DNA from 2 places in the Sphingomonas sp. NCPPB 2930 genome. Region 1 is predicted to be linked to the other one. Evidence: riboswitches for the same ligand, from Rfam matches in the RefSeq annotation. Region 1 holds a riboswitch; the other holds the start of a gene.
The links. A riboswitch is a leader RNA that binds a small molecule or an ion and turns the genes downstream of it on or off. The one in region 1 is predicted to bind thiamine pyrophosphate.
Positions count from the first base shown of each region.

Region 1 (7,752 bases):
CGGCGGGGCGGCTGGTGTCGGATCGCGGGCGCGACCGGAGCGTGGAAGGGAGCATAGGCGTCCCCCGCATGGTACCGCCAGCGTTGAACCATCGACCACATCCACTTCCATGCCGCATAGGAGAACCTAACGCTCAAATATCGGCCCCGCTCAATCGAAATCTGACTGCTGCGCTTTTTTTCTTCATCAGGCGGTCGGCGGCAGGGTGGGACGCTCCCCTTCCGAGGCCGCCGAGGGCCGCCGCCAATCCCGGTAGCCGATCACCGCCAGCCCGATCATCACGGCATAAAGGCCAGCGGTGGGCAGTAATCCCTTGTAGAGAAACATGCCCACATAGGCGACATCGACCACGATCCAGAGCAGCCAATTCTCCCGGTGACGCCGCGCCGTCCAATATTGGGCGACCAGGCTGAACGCGCTGAGCGTCGCGTCCATCCAGGGCAGCGCCGCATCGGTATGCCGGCTGGTGAACCAGCCGATCGCCACTGCGCCGAACGCGCCCAGTGCCAGCCCAGCCAGCGCCTTGGGGCGCGACAGAGGCATCACCACGACCGCGCCGGTATCGCGGCGCTCGCGGCTCCAGACGATCCAGCCATAAAGGATGCCCACCCCGAACACCGCCTGCAACGCCATGTCGGCATAGAGCCGCACGTCGAGGAACAGCTTGAAATACAGCACGCAGGCAAGGAGGTTGAGCGGCCAGCAGAACAGGCTTCGCCGCGCGGTCAGCCAGATCGCCAGGAAACTGATGACCACCGCCGCCATCTCGAGCGTCGACATCACAATTTCCGCCCCGCCCGAAGCTCTGCAAGGAAATTGCGCCCCGCCGCCGATCCGAACCAGTCGGCATGACCCAGCAGATACCCCTCCCAGGCCAGCATGGCGGCGTCTTGGTCGCCCACGACCCCGGCGAAATAATCGATCTCCGACAGGGCGAACTCGACATGGACCAGCGGCAACATTGCGATGATGCTTTCCATCATGGCGGGGTCGATGGGGGACATCGCCTCATAGCCCGCGATCAGCGCCAGTGCCGATGCGGGGTCGGCGATCGCGTCATCGTGCCCCTCCCCCAGTTCCAGCCACGCAAAGGCGGTGCGTTCGATCGCGATCGCCAGATCGTGCGCGGCACAGCTGCGATCGGCCAGCCCAAAGTCGAACACGGTCCGGACCGTATCGTCCGCCGCCCATAACAGGTTGGAGGGATGCCAGTCATTATGGGTCCACAGGGGCGGCTGGCCTGCGATATGCCGGGCCAGCCCCTCGCCCCACGCGGCGAACAGCGACGACAGGCGGCGGCGCCAGGCATGCCCAGCGAGAAACGCGGCCAGGGCCGGACGCGCGGCGACATAGGCTTCGGCCGCCGCCATCGGATCGGTCGCCGACAGGATGCCGAAGCTGGCGACCAGGGGCTGGACAGCACGCGGCGGCGCATCATAGCCGAGCGACGCGCGGTGCAGCCGCGCCAGCGAAACCCCGGCGGCATGGGCGTGCGCGAGCGACCGGAACGGCGTCCAGGACAGCCGGTCGCGATACAGATCCTCGCCCGGCGCCTGGCGATGGACCTCATAGGTCGCCTCGCCCAGCGCGACCGCGCTTTCCCCCTGCCCCGTGCGCCATATCTCAGGCACCGGCGCGCCCGCAGCAGCGAGATGCGCGATGAAGCGATGCTCCTCCACCAGTCCGGCGGCCGTCCGCACCCGGCGATCATGCCGCTTGACGAGCAGCATGCCCTCCGTCGTGTCGATCAGCGTCGCGGCGGAAAAGGGACGCGGCGAGTGCCAGCGAAGCGCCTCGATCCGGGCGGCCTGCGGATAATGCGCCAGCACGGCCGCCGCTTCCTCGGGCGTGATCGCGGGCCAGGTGGGTGCCTCCATCGCCAGCCCCATGCCATGGACGCGGTGACCGGCGCCCGCCTCGTCCGCTATGGTCACGATCAGAACCCGCGCGAAATCGTCGCGACGACCGCCGATCCGCCGCCGATATAATAGGACGGCGCATTGCCCTTGATGATCGTGCCGCCGCGCCCGACGACATCGCGCGCGTTGGTCGTGACGGACTGAACCCCCGCCAGCACATGCGGATCGGTGACGTTGATCGCATTGACCCGCAGGTCGGTCCGCTTGCCGTCAAGCCAATCGGCCAGATGGACGCCGATCGCCAGGTCGAGCGTGGCATATCCCCGGATGCTCTCGTCGTTCATGAACGTCGCATATTGGCGACCGACATATTTGCCCGCGATGCTGCCGAACAGATGCCCATCGTCATAGGTGCCACCGGCGCCGAACTGGAGCGTCGGGCTGGATACCGCCCGCTTGCCCCGCGTCGGCAGATAGTCTCCGCCGACCGGCAGATCGTCATCGATCCGCGCGCGCAGATATTCGCCCGAAACATAGACGCTGACGCCCCTCGCGGGCCGGTAATCGATCTCGGCATCGACGCCATAGGAGGTCTGTCCGCCCGCGTTCAGCGTCGAATTGACCAGCGCCCCACCATTGTCGACCACGGTCGCCAGCTGGCGGTTGCGGAACTTGTAGTGGAAGCCGGTCACCGAGGCGGAAAGGCTGGGCCCGATATAGCGATAGCCGAGCTCCTGCGACACCGAATATTCGTTCTTCAACGCGTCCGTGCCGCGCGTCGAGACCACGCCGCCGTCATAGCTGTCGTACAGCGTGAATTCGTTGGGCGTCCGGAAATTGGTCGTGACGTTGGCAAAGGCCTGCTGGCGATCGTCGAGATCATAATGGACGGCGGCGCGCGGCAGGGCGGCGAAGCTGTCGCTGCGCACGCGCGTCTGCGGTCCGGGCAGGTAATTGCGGCCGTTGCGGAGCAGGTTGACGCCCTTGAAGCCGATATCGACCGTCAGCCTGGGGCTCAGCGCGATGCTGTCGGCCACGAAGACGCTCTTCGTTACGGTCACGGTGCGCTGGTTCTCATAGGCGAGCAGGCGCCCATCGGCGGTGCGGATCGCCTTGCTGCGATAGCCCCAGCGGTCGGTCGGGCGTCCGTCGGTGCCGACGGCGGTATAGGTCTGGGTGACGCGGTCGGTGCCATAGTCGAACCACAGGCCCGCGGTCAGCCGGTGGATGCCCGCGCGCAGCGTCAGGCTGGCGACCTGGCCGGTCCGCATCTGATCGCCCGTATAATTGCCCAGCACCGTCGCGACCCCATTCACCGCGCCGGGCAGCGCGATCGGCTGCGCCAGTTGTTCGCTCCCCAGGTAATTGCCGGTGGTCGCAAGCTGGGTGCCATAGGGCGAATTGCCATAGCCGAACTGGAGATAGGTCGTGGCGTCCAGCGTCAGCCGGTCGCCCAGGACCAGATGCACGGGGGCCGAGGCATAGAGGTTGCGGAAGGGCGCGCGGTACAGTTCCCAATAATTGGTATTCCCCGGCGTATATTGCGCGTCATAGTTGAAACCGCGTCCCCGCGCGCGCCAATCGGCCAGGGTGGGGCTGGCATAGCTGGAGGAATTGGCGTCATTGTACGATAGGGCGAGGCTGGCACGGTTCCCGTTTCCCCATTCGCCCAGCAGCTTGGCATCGACATGCTGGCGCAGGTCATAGCCCGCGCCCCGCCAATTGTCCGCGCGGGTGTTGGAATAGGACAGGAACGCCTTCAGCCCGGTATTTCCGATCGTCCCCGTATCGACCCGGACAAAGGCCCGGTGCATGTTGTACGACCCCAGCGACAGATCGGCGAGCATTCCGCGCGCCGCCTTGGGATCGTCGAGTGACAGCGACAACAGACCGCCCGCGCCGCCGACGGTCGGCGAGGCGAGATCGACCGCCCCCTGGGCCAGCCGGATCGCACGCACATTCTCCGCATCGGCGAATTGCGACGGATAGGCGTAATAATAGCCGATGTCGTTCTGCGGCGCGCCCTCCATCAGCACGCCGATCTCATCCTGCCCCAGACCGCGCAGCGTCAGGCTCGAACTGGTCGACAGGCCATAGGGATCGCTGGATGCGACATTGGCGCCGGGCAGCAGGCTCACCAGCTGGAAGGCGTTCAGCGTCGGGGCCTGCTTGACGATGAAGTCCGAGGAGATCTCGCTGACCGCCTTGGGTTCGGTCTGGTCGGGCAGCAGCCCCTCGGGATCGCGGTGGCCGATCACGCGAATATCGGCAGGCGCGTCGGCCGCCCGCTGCGCCGAGGCCGCGCCGGGCAGCGCCAGCCACGCGGCGGACAGCAGCAGGGCACCATATCGGATCGTCTTGCGATCGCGCGAAATCTGAACAGCCATCGTCTCTCGTCCACTTCACACGGAAGGACGACGAAGGAACCGCCACCCTCCCTACGCCGGTATCAGCCGGATCAGGTTCGGCGGGTCATGGGCTGCTGCCCATCTCTCGACCGCGCATCAGCGGTTCCCCGGGGATGGCGTCGTCTAGGCGCTTACGGCCCGTAAGCAAATGATTATCGATGGCGGAAGGAAAGACCCGTCCGGTGCCCTGCGTCGCCCCGCCGCGCGACGAGGACATGCCAGCGCGCCCGGCGGCGCATGGTCTCGACCTGCCAGGTCATGCCGGTCATCAGCAGGAAGCGTTCCTGGATATCGGCGGCGTGCTGCGCGAAGTCGTAATAGTCGATGCGATGATGCGCCAGGACCAGCCGCCCGCCGGGGCGCAAGGCCGCCGCGACGCCACGCGCGACATGCCGCATCGCGATGGGCGAAAGATAATAGAGTAGCTCGGCGATGACGATCGCATCATAGTCCCGTCGCGGAAACCGCGCGGGCAAGACCAGCGATATCGCCCGTGCTCGCGGCGAGGCAGCGATCGCCAGCGCCGTCAGGCGGGTGCCCTCGACCGTCCCCTCGGTCGCGTCGAGCCGAAGCGCGCGGCGCGCGATGGCGCGGCTGTTCGATCCATTGCCGCTGCCCAGTTCCAGGACCCTGCCCGATGGCCCCTGGCCCAGCGCATGCAGGATCGCCCGGCGCTTCACCGCCTCGTCCCGGTTGGAGAAGGTCCGCCAGGGATCGTCGTCCGCCGCGAACTTCTCGGCGAAGCCATTGAGGTCGATCGCCTTCATCGCCTCACCGGAAGGAAACGCTCGACCGGGTGGGAAAAGGCCGTGAGTTCATGGCGTGCGATCGAAAAGCCCCGAGGATCGTCGGTGATCGCGCCTAGCTGGGTCCGATGCACCCGGATCAGCGCGCGCTTCGCCGCCGCGCCGCCGGGGATCGAGACGGTCCGGCTCCGCGCCGCCATCCGCCTTTGCGGCGGCCAGACCTGATAGGTCAGACGCCGCCTGCCGAAGCGAAAATGGCCAAGCGCGGTCGCGACCGCCCGGTGATCGGGATGGGCATCCGTGGCGGCGGGCCCGACCAGCAGGTCCAAGCCCCGATGCTTCCGGAGCGCCCGGTGCAGCCGCTCGCGACAAGGATCGCCCTCCGCCATCAGCCCGCCATCGGGTAGCCCGAGGAACGTCACCCGGTCGCTCCGGACGCCCAGACGGCGCAGCGCATGGCGGCTTTCCCGCTCGCGCGCGGCGATCAGACGCGCGGCGGGCCATGTCCGGCTGCCAGGATGCGAGGCGGCGCCGTCGCTGACCACGATGACCCAAACCCCGCTCCCCCGCCTCCGCAGCGCCTGGATCAGCCCCGCCGCCCCGATGATCTCGTCATCGGGATGCGGCGCGACGATGACCGCCCGGCGGACGCCGTTGAGGTCCAGCCTCATAGCGACAGCTCCAGCAAGCCCTGCGCCACCGCCTGCCCGACCCGGAGGCGTTGCGCGTCGGGCATGGGCTGGCGCAGATAGACCGCCAGATCGGCCAGCATCGCGGAGAGCGGATGGGTGAGGAACTGCCCCGCCAGCCCCACCGCCTCCCGAGCGATCACGATCGCCTGCTCGGCCGCGTCGGCCACCGCCATGCGCGCAGCCGCGACCCGCGCCAGCCGCGCCTCTTCGACCTCCTCCCCGAACCAGCATCGCGCCGTGCGCCGCACGATGGCCGCCGCCAGTTCCGCCAGCGCGAACAACCGCGCGAGCCGCGCCGACTGGAACGGGTCGTCGGCGCGTCCCGCCTCGACCAGATGGCGGCGGGTCAGGTCGCACAGCCCGGCCACGCCCCCGGCATGGACCGCCACGAACCGCAGCGCCCCGCCGCTGAAAAAAGGCTCGCGCGCATAGAGGTTCGGCGCGCCGATCCGGTCGTCCTGCGCGATGACGCCGTCCCGCCAGCGGACCAGATGCGTTTCGGACCGCTGCATGCCCGTCACCCGCCACCAGTCGCGATCGATCACCGGCGCGACCCTCGCCAGATCGAGCAGCAGCAGTTGCACCCCCTCGATCGTGTCCGCCGTGACCAGCGCGTGGCTCAGCACCCCGGCGCCCGAGGCATGGCTCTTGCCCCCGGTCAACCGCTCGCCGTCCAGCCGCAGGGGCTCGCCCGCCAGTCCGGCGTTCCAGACGCCCAATGTCGCCCCATGCGCCAGCATCCCGCTCAGCCGTTCCACCTGCGCCGCCGATCCGTATCGGCGCACGATCTGCACCGCATCGACATGCCCCTCGACCAACCGCCCGAGCGGCAGATCGCGCCGGCCGATGTCATACAGCCGGGCCAGCAGCGCGACATGGTCCTCGACAATCCGGGGATCGCCGGGGGGATGCTCGGCCCAGCCCATGACGGCAATCGCGCTTCGCAGTTCGTCGGCCATGGCGGTCATGCCGCGATCTCGCACCATCGGCTCTCCAGTTCGGTCAGAAGGTCTTCGGCATCCGGCAGCGACACCTGGCCGGAATGAACGGCCGGTGCCGGGACGATCCGCATCGCGAACGCCTCCGCATTGGGGCAATCGCGCGCGACGCCCAGAACATGGTCCGCCGAAAGGCCCAGCCGCTCGCCGAGCGCGATACGCCGGTCGACCCGGTCGATCATGGCGAAGCTCTGCCGCGCGGCCGCCTGCGCGCGCCATTGCCAGGCCGCACCGCGTGGATCGGCCATGCGCGGCGGCTCGCCCTGATCCAGCGCCAGCAATTGGCCCGCGAGCCCGCCGCCGATACGCCCCTGTCGGCGGGACGAGGTCTCCACGATCATCGCCGCATCCCGACGGACGCGCAGCCCGGCGCGCGCGGCATCGTCGAGCAGGCGGGCGTCCTCCCCCGACGGGATCGGCAGGAACCCGCCCAGCGCGCGATAGGCGGAGGCGCGTATCGCGATATTGGCCCCGCCGCCGAAGTGATGCGTGTCCCGCGCCTCCCACGGCACCGGGTCGATGGCCCGGCGATATCGGTGCAATCGGTCATAATAATGCTCGATGCGGCTTTGCTGCGGATCGGATGCGGCATCGACCCGCTGGATCCGCCCGGCGACGACCTCCGCCTGGCTCAGCCCCCGACGACCCGCCGCGATCCAGTCGTGCTGCGGCGTGCTGTCGGCATCCGTTGTGAAGAGCAGGCCCTCGCGCCCCGCCAGGACGGACAGCCCCATCGCCAGCGCCGCGCGCCGGGCGGCCCCGGCATTGGGCACAGCATCGCGCCCGCCCCTGGCGACATGCAGCCGAAACGGCAGGGTCGGGCCGAGACGATCGACCAGCGCGATGCTGCCATCCCGGCAGTCGTCCAGATACAGGCATGCCTCCAGCTTCCCCCCATCGACGCGCAGCGCGGCAAGCGCGGCGAACAGCGCGGGCAGCATTGCCTCTTCATTTCGGGCGGGGATGCACATCACCACGGGCGCGTCGTCGAACAGAAGCCTTCTCCCTCCCGCCGCCGAAACCCACCGAAGCCCCGCACGGCCGGGAAC
Region 1 covers NZ_JBHZQU010000003.1:96,457-104,208, forward strand. Annotated here, with positions in the region: gene pnuC (nicotinamide riboside transporter PnuC) at 187-780, opposite strand; gene ACFX59_RS05595 (phosphotransferase enzyme family protein) at 780-1,889, opposite strand; gene ACFX59_RS05600 (TonB-dependent receptor) at 1,937-4,246, opposite strand; TPP riboswitch at 4,278-4,387, opposite strand; gene ACFX59_RS05605 (methyltransferase domain-containing protein) at 4,420-5,034, opposite strand; gene ACFX59_RS05610 (PIG-L deacetylase family protein) at 5,031-5,684, opposite strand; gene ACFX59_RS05615 (acyl-CoA dehydrogenase) at 5,681-6,691, opposite strand; gene ACFX59_RS05620 (glycosyltransferase) at 6,670-7,674, opposite strand.

Region 2 (7,752 bases), on a different contig from region 1:
ATGTCTTGCGCCCCCAAATTTTCTTTGACGACCAGCTTGGCCACCTTGAGCCAGCCTCCGGAAGCACGCCGTGTGTGCACATTCCGTTTGGCGTAAGAAATACGTCTCCATTGCCTATCTAGTTATGGATGCACCATCCCACGGCCTTCGACTTCGCTCAGGCTGAACGGAGGCTGGGAATTGGGGCCGCATCCTCGTCGGGTGCGGCCCCTTTTTCGTCACTCCGCCGGAAGGTAAACCTCCCCGCCCTTCTCGCGGAATTTCTCGCTCATTTGCTGCATCCCCGCCTCGGCGTCCTCCGCCGCGACGAAGGTTTCGACCGGGGCATTCTGCTTCGCCGCGAATTCGCGCACTTCCTGCGTGATCTTCATCGAGCAGAATTTCGGGCCGCACATCGAACAGAAATGCGCGGTCTTGGCGCCCTCCGCCGGGAGCGTCTGGTCGTGGTAGGATTCCGCCGTGTCGGGGTCGAGCGACAGGTTGAACTGATCGCGCCAGCGGAACTCGAAGCGGGCGCGGCTCAGCGCGTCGTCGCGCATCTTGGCGGCCGGGTGCCCCTTGGCCAGATCGGCGGCATGGGCGGCCAGCTTGTAGGTCACCACCCCGACCTTCACGTCGTCGCGGTCGGGCAGGCCCAGATGCTCCTTGGGCGTGACGTAGCAGAGCATCGCCGTGCCGTACCAGCCGATCATCGCCGCGCCGATACCGCTGGTGATATGGTCGTAACCCGGCGCGATGTCGGTCGTCAGCGGCCCGAGGGTATAGAAGGGCGCCTCGCCGCACGCCTCCAGCTGCTTGTCCATATTCTGCTTGATCTTGTGCATCGGCACATGGCCGGGGCCCTCGATCATGACCTGCACGTCCTGTTCCCAGGCGCGCTTGGTCAGTTCGCCCAGCGTGTAGAGCTCGGCGAACTGCGCCTCGTCATTGGCGTCGGCGATCGCGCCGGGGCGCAGGCCGTCGCCCAGCGAATAGGCGATGTCATAGGCCTTCATGATCTCGGTGATCTCGTCGAAGCGTTCGTAGAGGAACGACTCCTTGTGATGCGCCAGGCACCACTTCGCCATGATCGAGCCGCCGCGCGACACGATGCCGGTGACGCGCTTGGCGGTCAGCGGGATATAGGGCAGGCGCACGCCCGCATGGATGGTGAAATAGTCGACGCCCTGCTCGGCCTGTTCGATCAGCGTGTCGCGGAAGATTTCCCAGGTCAGCTCCTCGGCGATGCCGCCGACCTTTTCCAGCGCCTGATAGATGGGGACGGTGCCGATCGGCACGGGCGAGTTGCGGATGATCCATTCGCGCGTGTCGTGGATGTTGCGCCCCGTCGACAGGTCCATGACCGTGTCCGCGCCCCAGCGGATCGACCAGACCAGCTTGTCGACCTCGGACGCGACATTGGAGGCGACCGCCGAATTGCCGATATTGGCGTTGATCTTGACCAGGAAGTTGCGGCCGATCGCCATCGGTTCGGATTCGGGGTGGTTGATGTTGTTGGGGATGATCGCCCGGCCGCGCGCCACTTCGTCGCGGACGAATTCGGGGGTCACGTAATCGGGGATGGCAGCGCCGAAGCTCTCGCCGTCGCGGACATATTCGCGCAGCATCTCGCGGCCCAGATTCTCGCGGGTCGCGACATATTCCATCTCGGGCGTGATGATGCCTTTGCGGGCATAGTGCATCTGGCTGACGTTCATGCCGGGCTTGGCGCGCAAGGGGCGGTTCAGCCCGGTGCGCGGGAATTGCGGCACGCCTCCCGACCGGTCGGGGCCGAGCTGGCCATTGTCCTCGGGGCGGATTTCGCGACCGTCATAGGCCTCGACATCGCCGCGCGCCTCGATCCAGTCGCGGCGGATCTGCGGCAGGCCCGCCATGATGTCGATGCGGGCGTTCGGATCGGTATAGGGGCCGCTGGTGTCATAGACACGCAAGGGCGGCTCGCCCGAAGACGGGTCGAGATGGATTTCGCGCATCGCGACGCCCAGGGGCCCGACATGAATCTTCTTCGACCCACGAATGGGGCCAGTGGTGACGCCAATTTCAGCCTTTGCGGGGATATCTGCCATAGTCCACTCCATGCGGAGGAAACGGACCATGAGAGACGGGGCCGCTCCCTCCCTACGCCGGTGTCAGCCGGATCAGGTTCAGCGGGTCGGGGGCTCCTGCCCCCCTCTCAAGCGCAGGTCAGCGCTCCCCCGGGGATGGACCCTGCATAAGCGCAAATCGCGCCAAGCAGAAGGGCTTTCCGCCGAAATGCCCCGCGCGGCCGGGCGACACATGAAAAGCCCCGGTCGGCCAGGGGCTGGCGGCCGACCGGGGCAATCACCCCTTGCGGGACAGAATGCGTCAGCCGCTGGCCGCGCTGGTCCGTACATTGCCGTTCAGGCCGCTCGGGAAGAAGCCGCCGCCGGTCACCGCCGCCTTGTTGAGATAGACGACGTTCAGCACCTGGCCCGGCGTGCGGGCAAAGGCGATCGCGTTGGAATCGGCGGGCACGATATTCGCCGACGTAACGCCATTGGCGGTGACGGTGATGCCCTGATCGAGGTCGGTCGAGCCGTCCAGGCTGTCACGCGCGTCCGAAATCTGGTTCGCCGCGGTGATCAGCGTTCCGTTGCTCAGACCCTTGCGATAGATGACCGAGCGGACCAGACCCGCATGATAGGCCTCGGCCGCGTGGATGCCCGCCGCCGCCTCGACAAAGGTCTTGTTGGAGAGCAGCGTGACCCCGCCCATATAGGCGGTGACACCGACATCCTCGAAGATATAGGCGGCGAGCAGGAAATTCTCGTCCGAGGCATAGGGGTCGAAGGTTCCGGTCGATCCGATCACCCCGGCCGCGCGCGCCGCCGCCGTGAAGGCGCCATTGGCATCGCCCGACAGGTTGATGGCAGGCTGCGCCACCGCGCTGGAGCCCAGGGCGTTGCGCAGGAAGGTGACGTGCGCGATCTCGTCATAGGCGATCTCGCGGGCATATTGCGCCACCAACGGATCCTGGAACGCGACCTGGCGCGGCTGTCCGCTGGTGCTGGTCGCGACCGAGCCTTGCGTCCCCGTCCCGGCCTGAAGCGAGGAGGACAGGCCCGCGCCGAACGCGGCATAGCTGTAGAATTGCGCTTCCAGATATTCCAGCTGAAGCGCGAAGTTCAGGACATCGGCATCGGTGACGGTACCCGCCGTCGCGGTCGGGGTGGGCGTCGGCAGGACGATGACGTCGTTATCGTCGCTGCCGCAGGCGCCCAGCATGGCCAGCCCACCCACCGCACCGGCCCCGGCGGCCATACGCATGAAACGGCGACGATCGGACCGGCGCTTGGCCGAAGCCTCTTCGATCACATCGAGAATGAAGCGTTCTTCGCTCATGATGAAAAATCCTCTCGGAACGAGGAAAAAGGGGGAGATCAGTTGGCCGCGCTCGCGCGCAGGGTGCCGTTGACGCCGGCGGGGAAGAACCCGCCCAGCGTGGCCGACGCCTTGTTGAGATAGACGATGTTCAGCACCTGCTGCGGCGTGCGGCTGAACGCGATCCCGTTGGAATCGAGCGGCACGATGTTGGACACCTGCTGTCCGCCGACCGTGGTCGCGGCAATGCCCTGATCCAGGTCGGTGGTCCCGTCCAGGCTGTCGCGCGCGTCCGAGATCTTGCCCGCCGCGGTAATCAGCGCCGGGGTCTGAATACCCTTGGCATAGAGCGTCGTGCGGACGATCGCGGCATGATAGGCCTCGACCGCCAGGATTCCGGCAGCCGCCTGGAGAAAGGTCTTGTTGCTGATCAGCGGTGAGGCCCCCTTATAGGCGGTCACGCCGACATCCTCGAAGATATAGGCGCCGAGCAGGAAATTCTCGTCCGAGGCGTAAGGGTCGAAGGTCGCGTTGGAGTCGATCACGCCCGACGCGCGCGCCGCCGCGGTGAACGCGCCGTTCGCGTCGCCCGAGATGTTGATCGCGGGCTGCGCCACCGCCGAACTGCCGAGCGCGGTGCGCAGGAACGCAACATGCGCGGCTTCGTCGGCCGCGATCTCGCGGGCATATTGCTCGACGATCGGGTCGGTGAACGTCACCTTCTTGCCGCCGGTGACCGCGCCCTGCGTGCCCGTGCCGGTCAACTGGCTGGAGGCGAGGCCGGTGCCGTTGGCGGCAAAGGCATAGAATTGCGCTTCAAGATATTCGAGGTTCAACGCAAAATTCAGGATATCCGCGTCGGTGATCGTCGACTGGGCCCCCGCCTTGCTGGTCAGGGTAAAGGCCGCGACGCCGGCGGCGGCGGCGCCCATCGCCGTCTTGAAGAACTCGCGTCGTTGATCGCGGCGCTGGGCCCGTGCGTCGAATGCGTCGAGCAGGTGTGCGCTTTCGGTCATCATGCTCCTCCCGGTATGGAACCCCCGCAAGTCTATCTGTCGGCTCTTTGCCAGCAGATAGACTTGCAAGAGGGTCAAGCGGGAAGACTTTTCAGGGTAAAGCCCAACGCCCGACCGAAAAGCGAAACGTTACGTCCGCAGGAAAAGACGCAACTCTTTTCACCTGTCCGGTTAGACCGCGACTCGATACGACGAAACGTTCAGGGAGCAAGACGAATCGATTGCGCCTCGGCCAGATAGACCGCGAACATGTCGTCCGGATCGCTCCATTGCGCGACCGGGGTCCAGCCGCCCGCGCGCAGCAGGATCTTGGCATCGCGGGGGCCGTATTTGTGGCTGTTCTCGGTGTGGATCGTCTCGCCCGCGGCCATGGCGAAGGGGCGGCCCTCGATGGTGAAGGCGACGTCGCGGGTCGCGGCCAGGTGCATCTCGATTCGCGAGCGATCGTCGTTCCACACCGCGCGGTGGCGGAACGCCTCGACCGGGATGGTGCCGTCCAGCTCGCGGTTGATCCGGTCGAGCAGGTTGCGGTTGAACGCCGCCGTCACGCCCTGCGCATCGTCATAGGCGGGGACCAGGATCTCGCTGGACTTGGCGCGGTCCATCCCGATCAGCAGCATCGCCCCCTCGCCCAACGAACCGCGCATCGCGCGCAGCAGGTCGGTCGCCATGGCGGGCGTCATGTTGCCGATCGTCGAGCCGGGGAAGAAGCCCAGCTTCGGCGCCTCCGCCACCATCGCGGGCAGCGCCAGCGGGTGCATGAAATCCCCCTCCAGCGGATGGATGGGCAGGTCGGGAAAGGCCTGTTGCAGATTGCGCGCGGATTCGCGCAGGAAGTCGCCCGAAATGTCGATCGGCACATAGGCCGACGGCTCGACGCAGCGCAGCAGCACCGGCGTCTTGGTCGAGGAGCCCGATCCGAACTCGACCACCGCGCGCCCCTTGCCGACATGCGCGACGAGGTCGGGGCAGATGGTCTTCAGGATCGCGGTCTCGGCGCGGGTGGGATAATATTCGGGCAGGTCGGTGATCGCCTCGAACAGCTCGGACCCCTTGCGGTCATAGAACCAGCGCGCGGGGATGGCGCGGGGGCGGCGCTCCAGTCCGGCGAGGACATCGGCACGGAAGGCGGGATCGGTCAGCGACATCTGACCATCCTCGATCTCGGGCTTCAGCATGATTACAGGTCCTTTGCCAGACGGACGCCGGTGAACTGCCAGCGCTGATGGGGGTAGAAGAAGTTGCGATAGGATGCGCGGGCATGGCCGCGCGGCGTCGCGCAGCTGCCGCCGCGCAGGACGAACTGCCCGTTCATGAACTTGCCATTATATTCGCCGACCGCCCCCTCGACGGCGCGGAAGCCGGGATAGGGACGATAGGCGCTGCCGGTCCATTCCCAGACATCGCCGAAAAAGGCAGGGCCATGGGTCGCAGGACGCGGCTCGGACGCGCCGCCCGTCTCCATCTGGTTGCCCCCCGCCGGATCATGCGCGGCGGCGGCGGCTTCCCACTCCATTTCGGTCGGCAGGCGCGCGCCCGCCCAGCTGGCAAAGGCATCCGCCTCGTAGAAGCTGACATGCGTCACCGGGGCGGCGGGATCGACCGCGCGGCGGCCGTCCAGCCCGAAACGGGTCCAGCCGCCGTCGCGCTCTTCCCAATAGAGCGGCGCGGCGATCCCCTCTCCCTTCACCCAGGCCCAGCCATCCGACAGCCAGAGCCGGGGATCGCGATAGCCACCATCGGCGATGAACTGCATCCATTCGGCATTGGTGACCGTGCGATCGGCGATGGCATGAGGATGGAGCAGGGCCTCATGGCGCGGCCCTTCGCAGTCGAAGGCGAAGCCCTGTCCGTCATGGCCGATCCGGACCACGCCCGCCTGCCCCTCGATCCAGCCGATCGGGCCGGGCATCGCGACGGGGGCCTTGGGCTCGGGCGGGTAGAGCGCGGGCTCCAGCGGGTTTTCGGAGAAGAGGTGCAGGATGTCGGTGACGAACAGCTCCTGATGTTGCTCCTCGTGATGGCATCCCAGCGCGACCAGCTCGCGCGCCGCGTCGGGCAGATCGGGCAGCGCCGCCAGCAGCGCGGCATCGACATGCGCGCGGTACGCCCGCACCTCGTCCAGCGTCGGGCGGGTGATCATCCCGCGACGATGGCGCGCATGGCGTTTGCCTTCCGCCTCGTAATAGCTGTTGAACAGGAAGGGAAAGCGGGGATCGTGCAGCCGATAGTCCGGCACATGGTCGCGCAGCACGAACGTCTCGAAGAACCAGGTCGTGTGCGCCATGTGCCACTTGGCGGGCGAGGCGTCGGGCATCGACTGGACGGTGGCGTCGGCGTCGGACAACGGCTCGGCCAGCGACAGGGTCAGCGCGCGGACGGCGCGATAGCGGGATGCCAGTTCGTCGGCAGGCGTCGGCGCCGTCGCGGACGACGGTACGAGGGTCGGCATTCGGCTGCTCCCCGGATTGCGGGGAACAGCGACCGGCCCGTTACCGTCTCGCCCGCACCCCTCCTGGAACCCAAAGAACGTCCGATGCGCCGTTTTTGTTCACCACCCGTGCCGCGACGAACAGCCAGTCCGACAGGCGGTTGAGATAGGCGAGCGCGGACGGATTGGTCGCCTCATGCTCCGAAAGCGCGACGCCCGCCCGCTCGGCCCGCCGCGTGATCGCGCGCGCCAGATGCAGATGCGCCGCCGCCGGCGTGCCGCCGGGCAGGATGAAGCTGGTCAGCGGTGCCAGCGCCGCGTTCATCGCGTCGATCTCGTCCTCCAGCCGCACGACCTGTTCGGGCAGGATGCGCAGCGCCCCCTCGACATGGTCGGGCGTGGCGAGATCGGCACCCAGGTCGAACAGGTCGTTCTGGATTCGCGTCAGCTGCTCGGCGAGCGGTCCCTCCATGCTCAGCAGCGCGACGCCGATCGCGCTGTTCGCCTCGTCCACCTCGCCGATCGCGATCAGCCGCGCATCCGCCTTGGACCGGCGCGACCCGTCGACCAGCCCGGTCGTGCCCGCATCGCCGGTGCGGGTGTAGATCTTCGTCAGCTTGACCATCGGATCAGGTCCGCCCCGCCAGGAACAGCAGCAGCACGACGATGGTGATCGCCAACGCCTGGAAGAAGATGCGCTGCTGCATCATCCGGTTGGATTTCAGCTGCGACGCGGTCGGCCCCTCGCCCTTCGCCTCCGCCGTGGCTTCCTGCAGGAAGGTGATGATGCCGCGCACCAGCGCGACCAGGGTGGCGAGCATCGCCGCGATCAGCAGGATCACGAGAAATGTGGTCATGCCGGGGAGCTTACGCCTCCCCCAGCCGAAATCCAGCGGGAAGCATATTGCGGCGCAGCGCGTCCGCCAGCGCGCGACCATCCTCGCCGCCCTCGCGCATCGCCGC
Region 2 covers NZ_JBHZQU010000015.1:21,577-29,328, forward strand. Annotated here, with positions in the region: gene ACFX59_RS15030 (5'-nucleotidase) at 1-122, shown strand, start outside; gene thiC (phosphomethylpyrimidine synthase ThiC) at 219-2,066, opposite strand; TPP riboswitch at 2,112-2,202, opposite strand; gene ACFX59_RS15040 (ferritin-like domain-containing protein) at 2,347-3,363, opposite strand; gene ACFX59_RS15045 (ferritin-like domain-containing protein) at 3,402-4,358, opposite strand; gene egtD (L-histidine N(alpha)-methyltransferase) at 4,559-5,536, opposite strand; gene egtB (ergothioneine biosynthesis protein EgtB) at 5,539-6,810, opposite strand; gene ACFX59_RS15060 (cob(I)yrinic acid a,c-diamide adenosyltransferase) at 6,851-7,414, opposite strand; gene ACFX59_RS15065 (twin transmembrane helix small protein) at 7,419-7,646, opposite strand; gene gluQRS (tRNA glutamyl-Q(34) synthetase GluQRS) at 7,657-7,752, opposite strand, start outside.
Region 2: it holds a riboswitch for thiamine pyrophosphate, as region 1 does, so the genes downstream of both, thiC (phosphomethylpyrimidine synthase ThiC) here and ACFX59_RS05600 (TonB-dependent receptor) in region 1, are expected to answer to the same signal.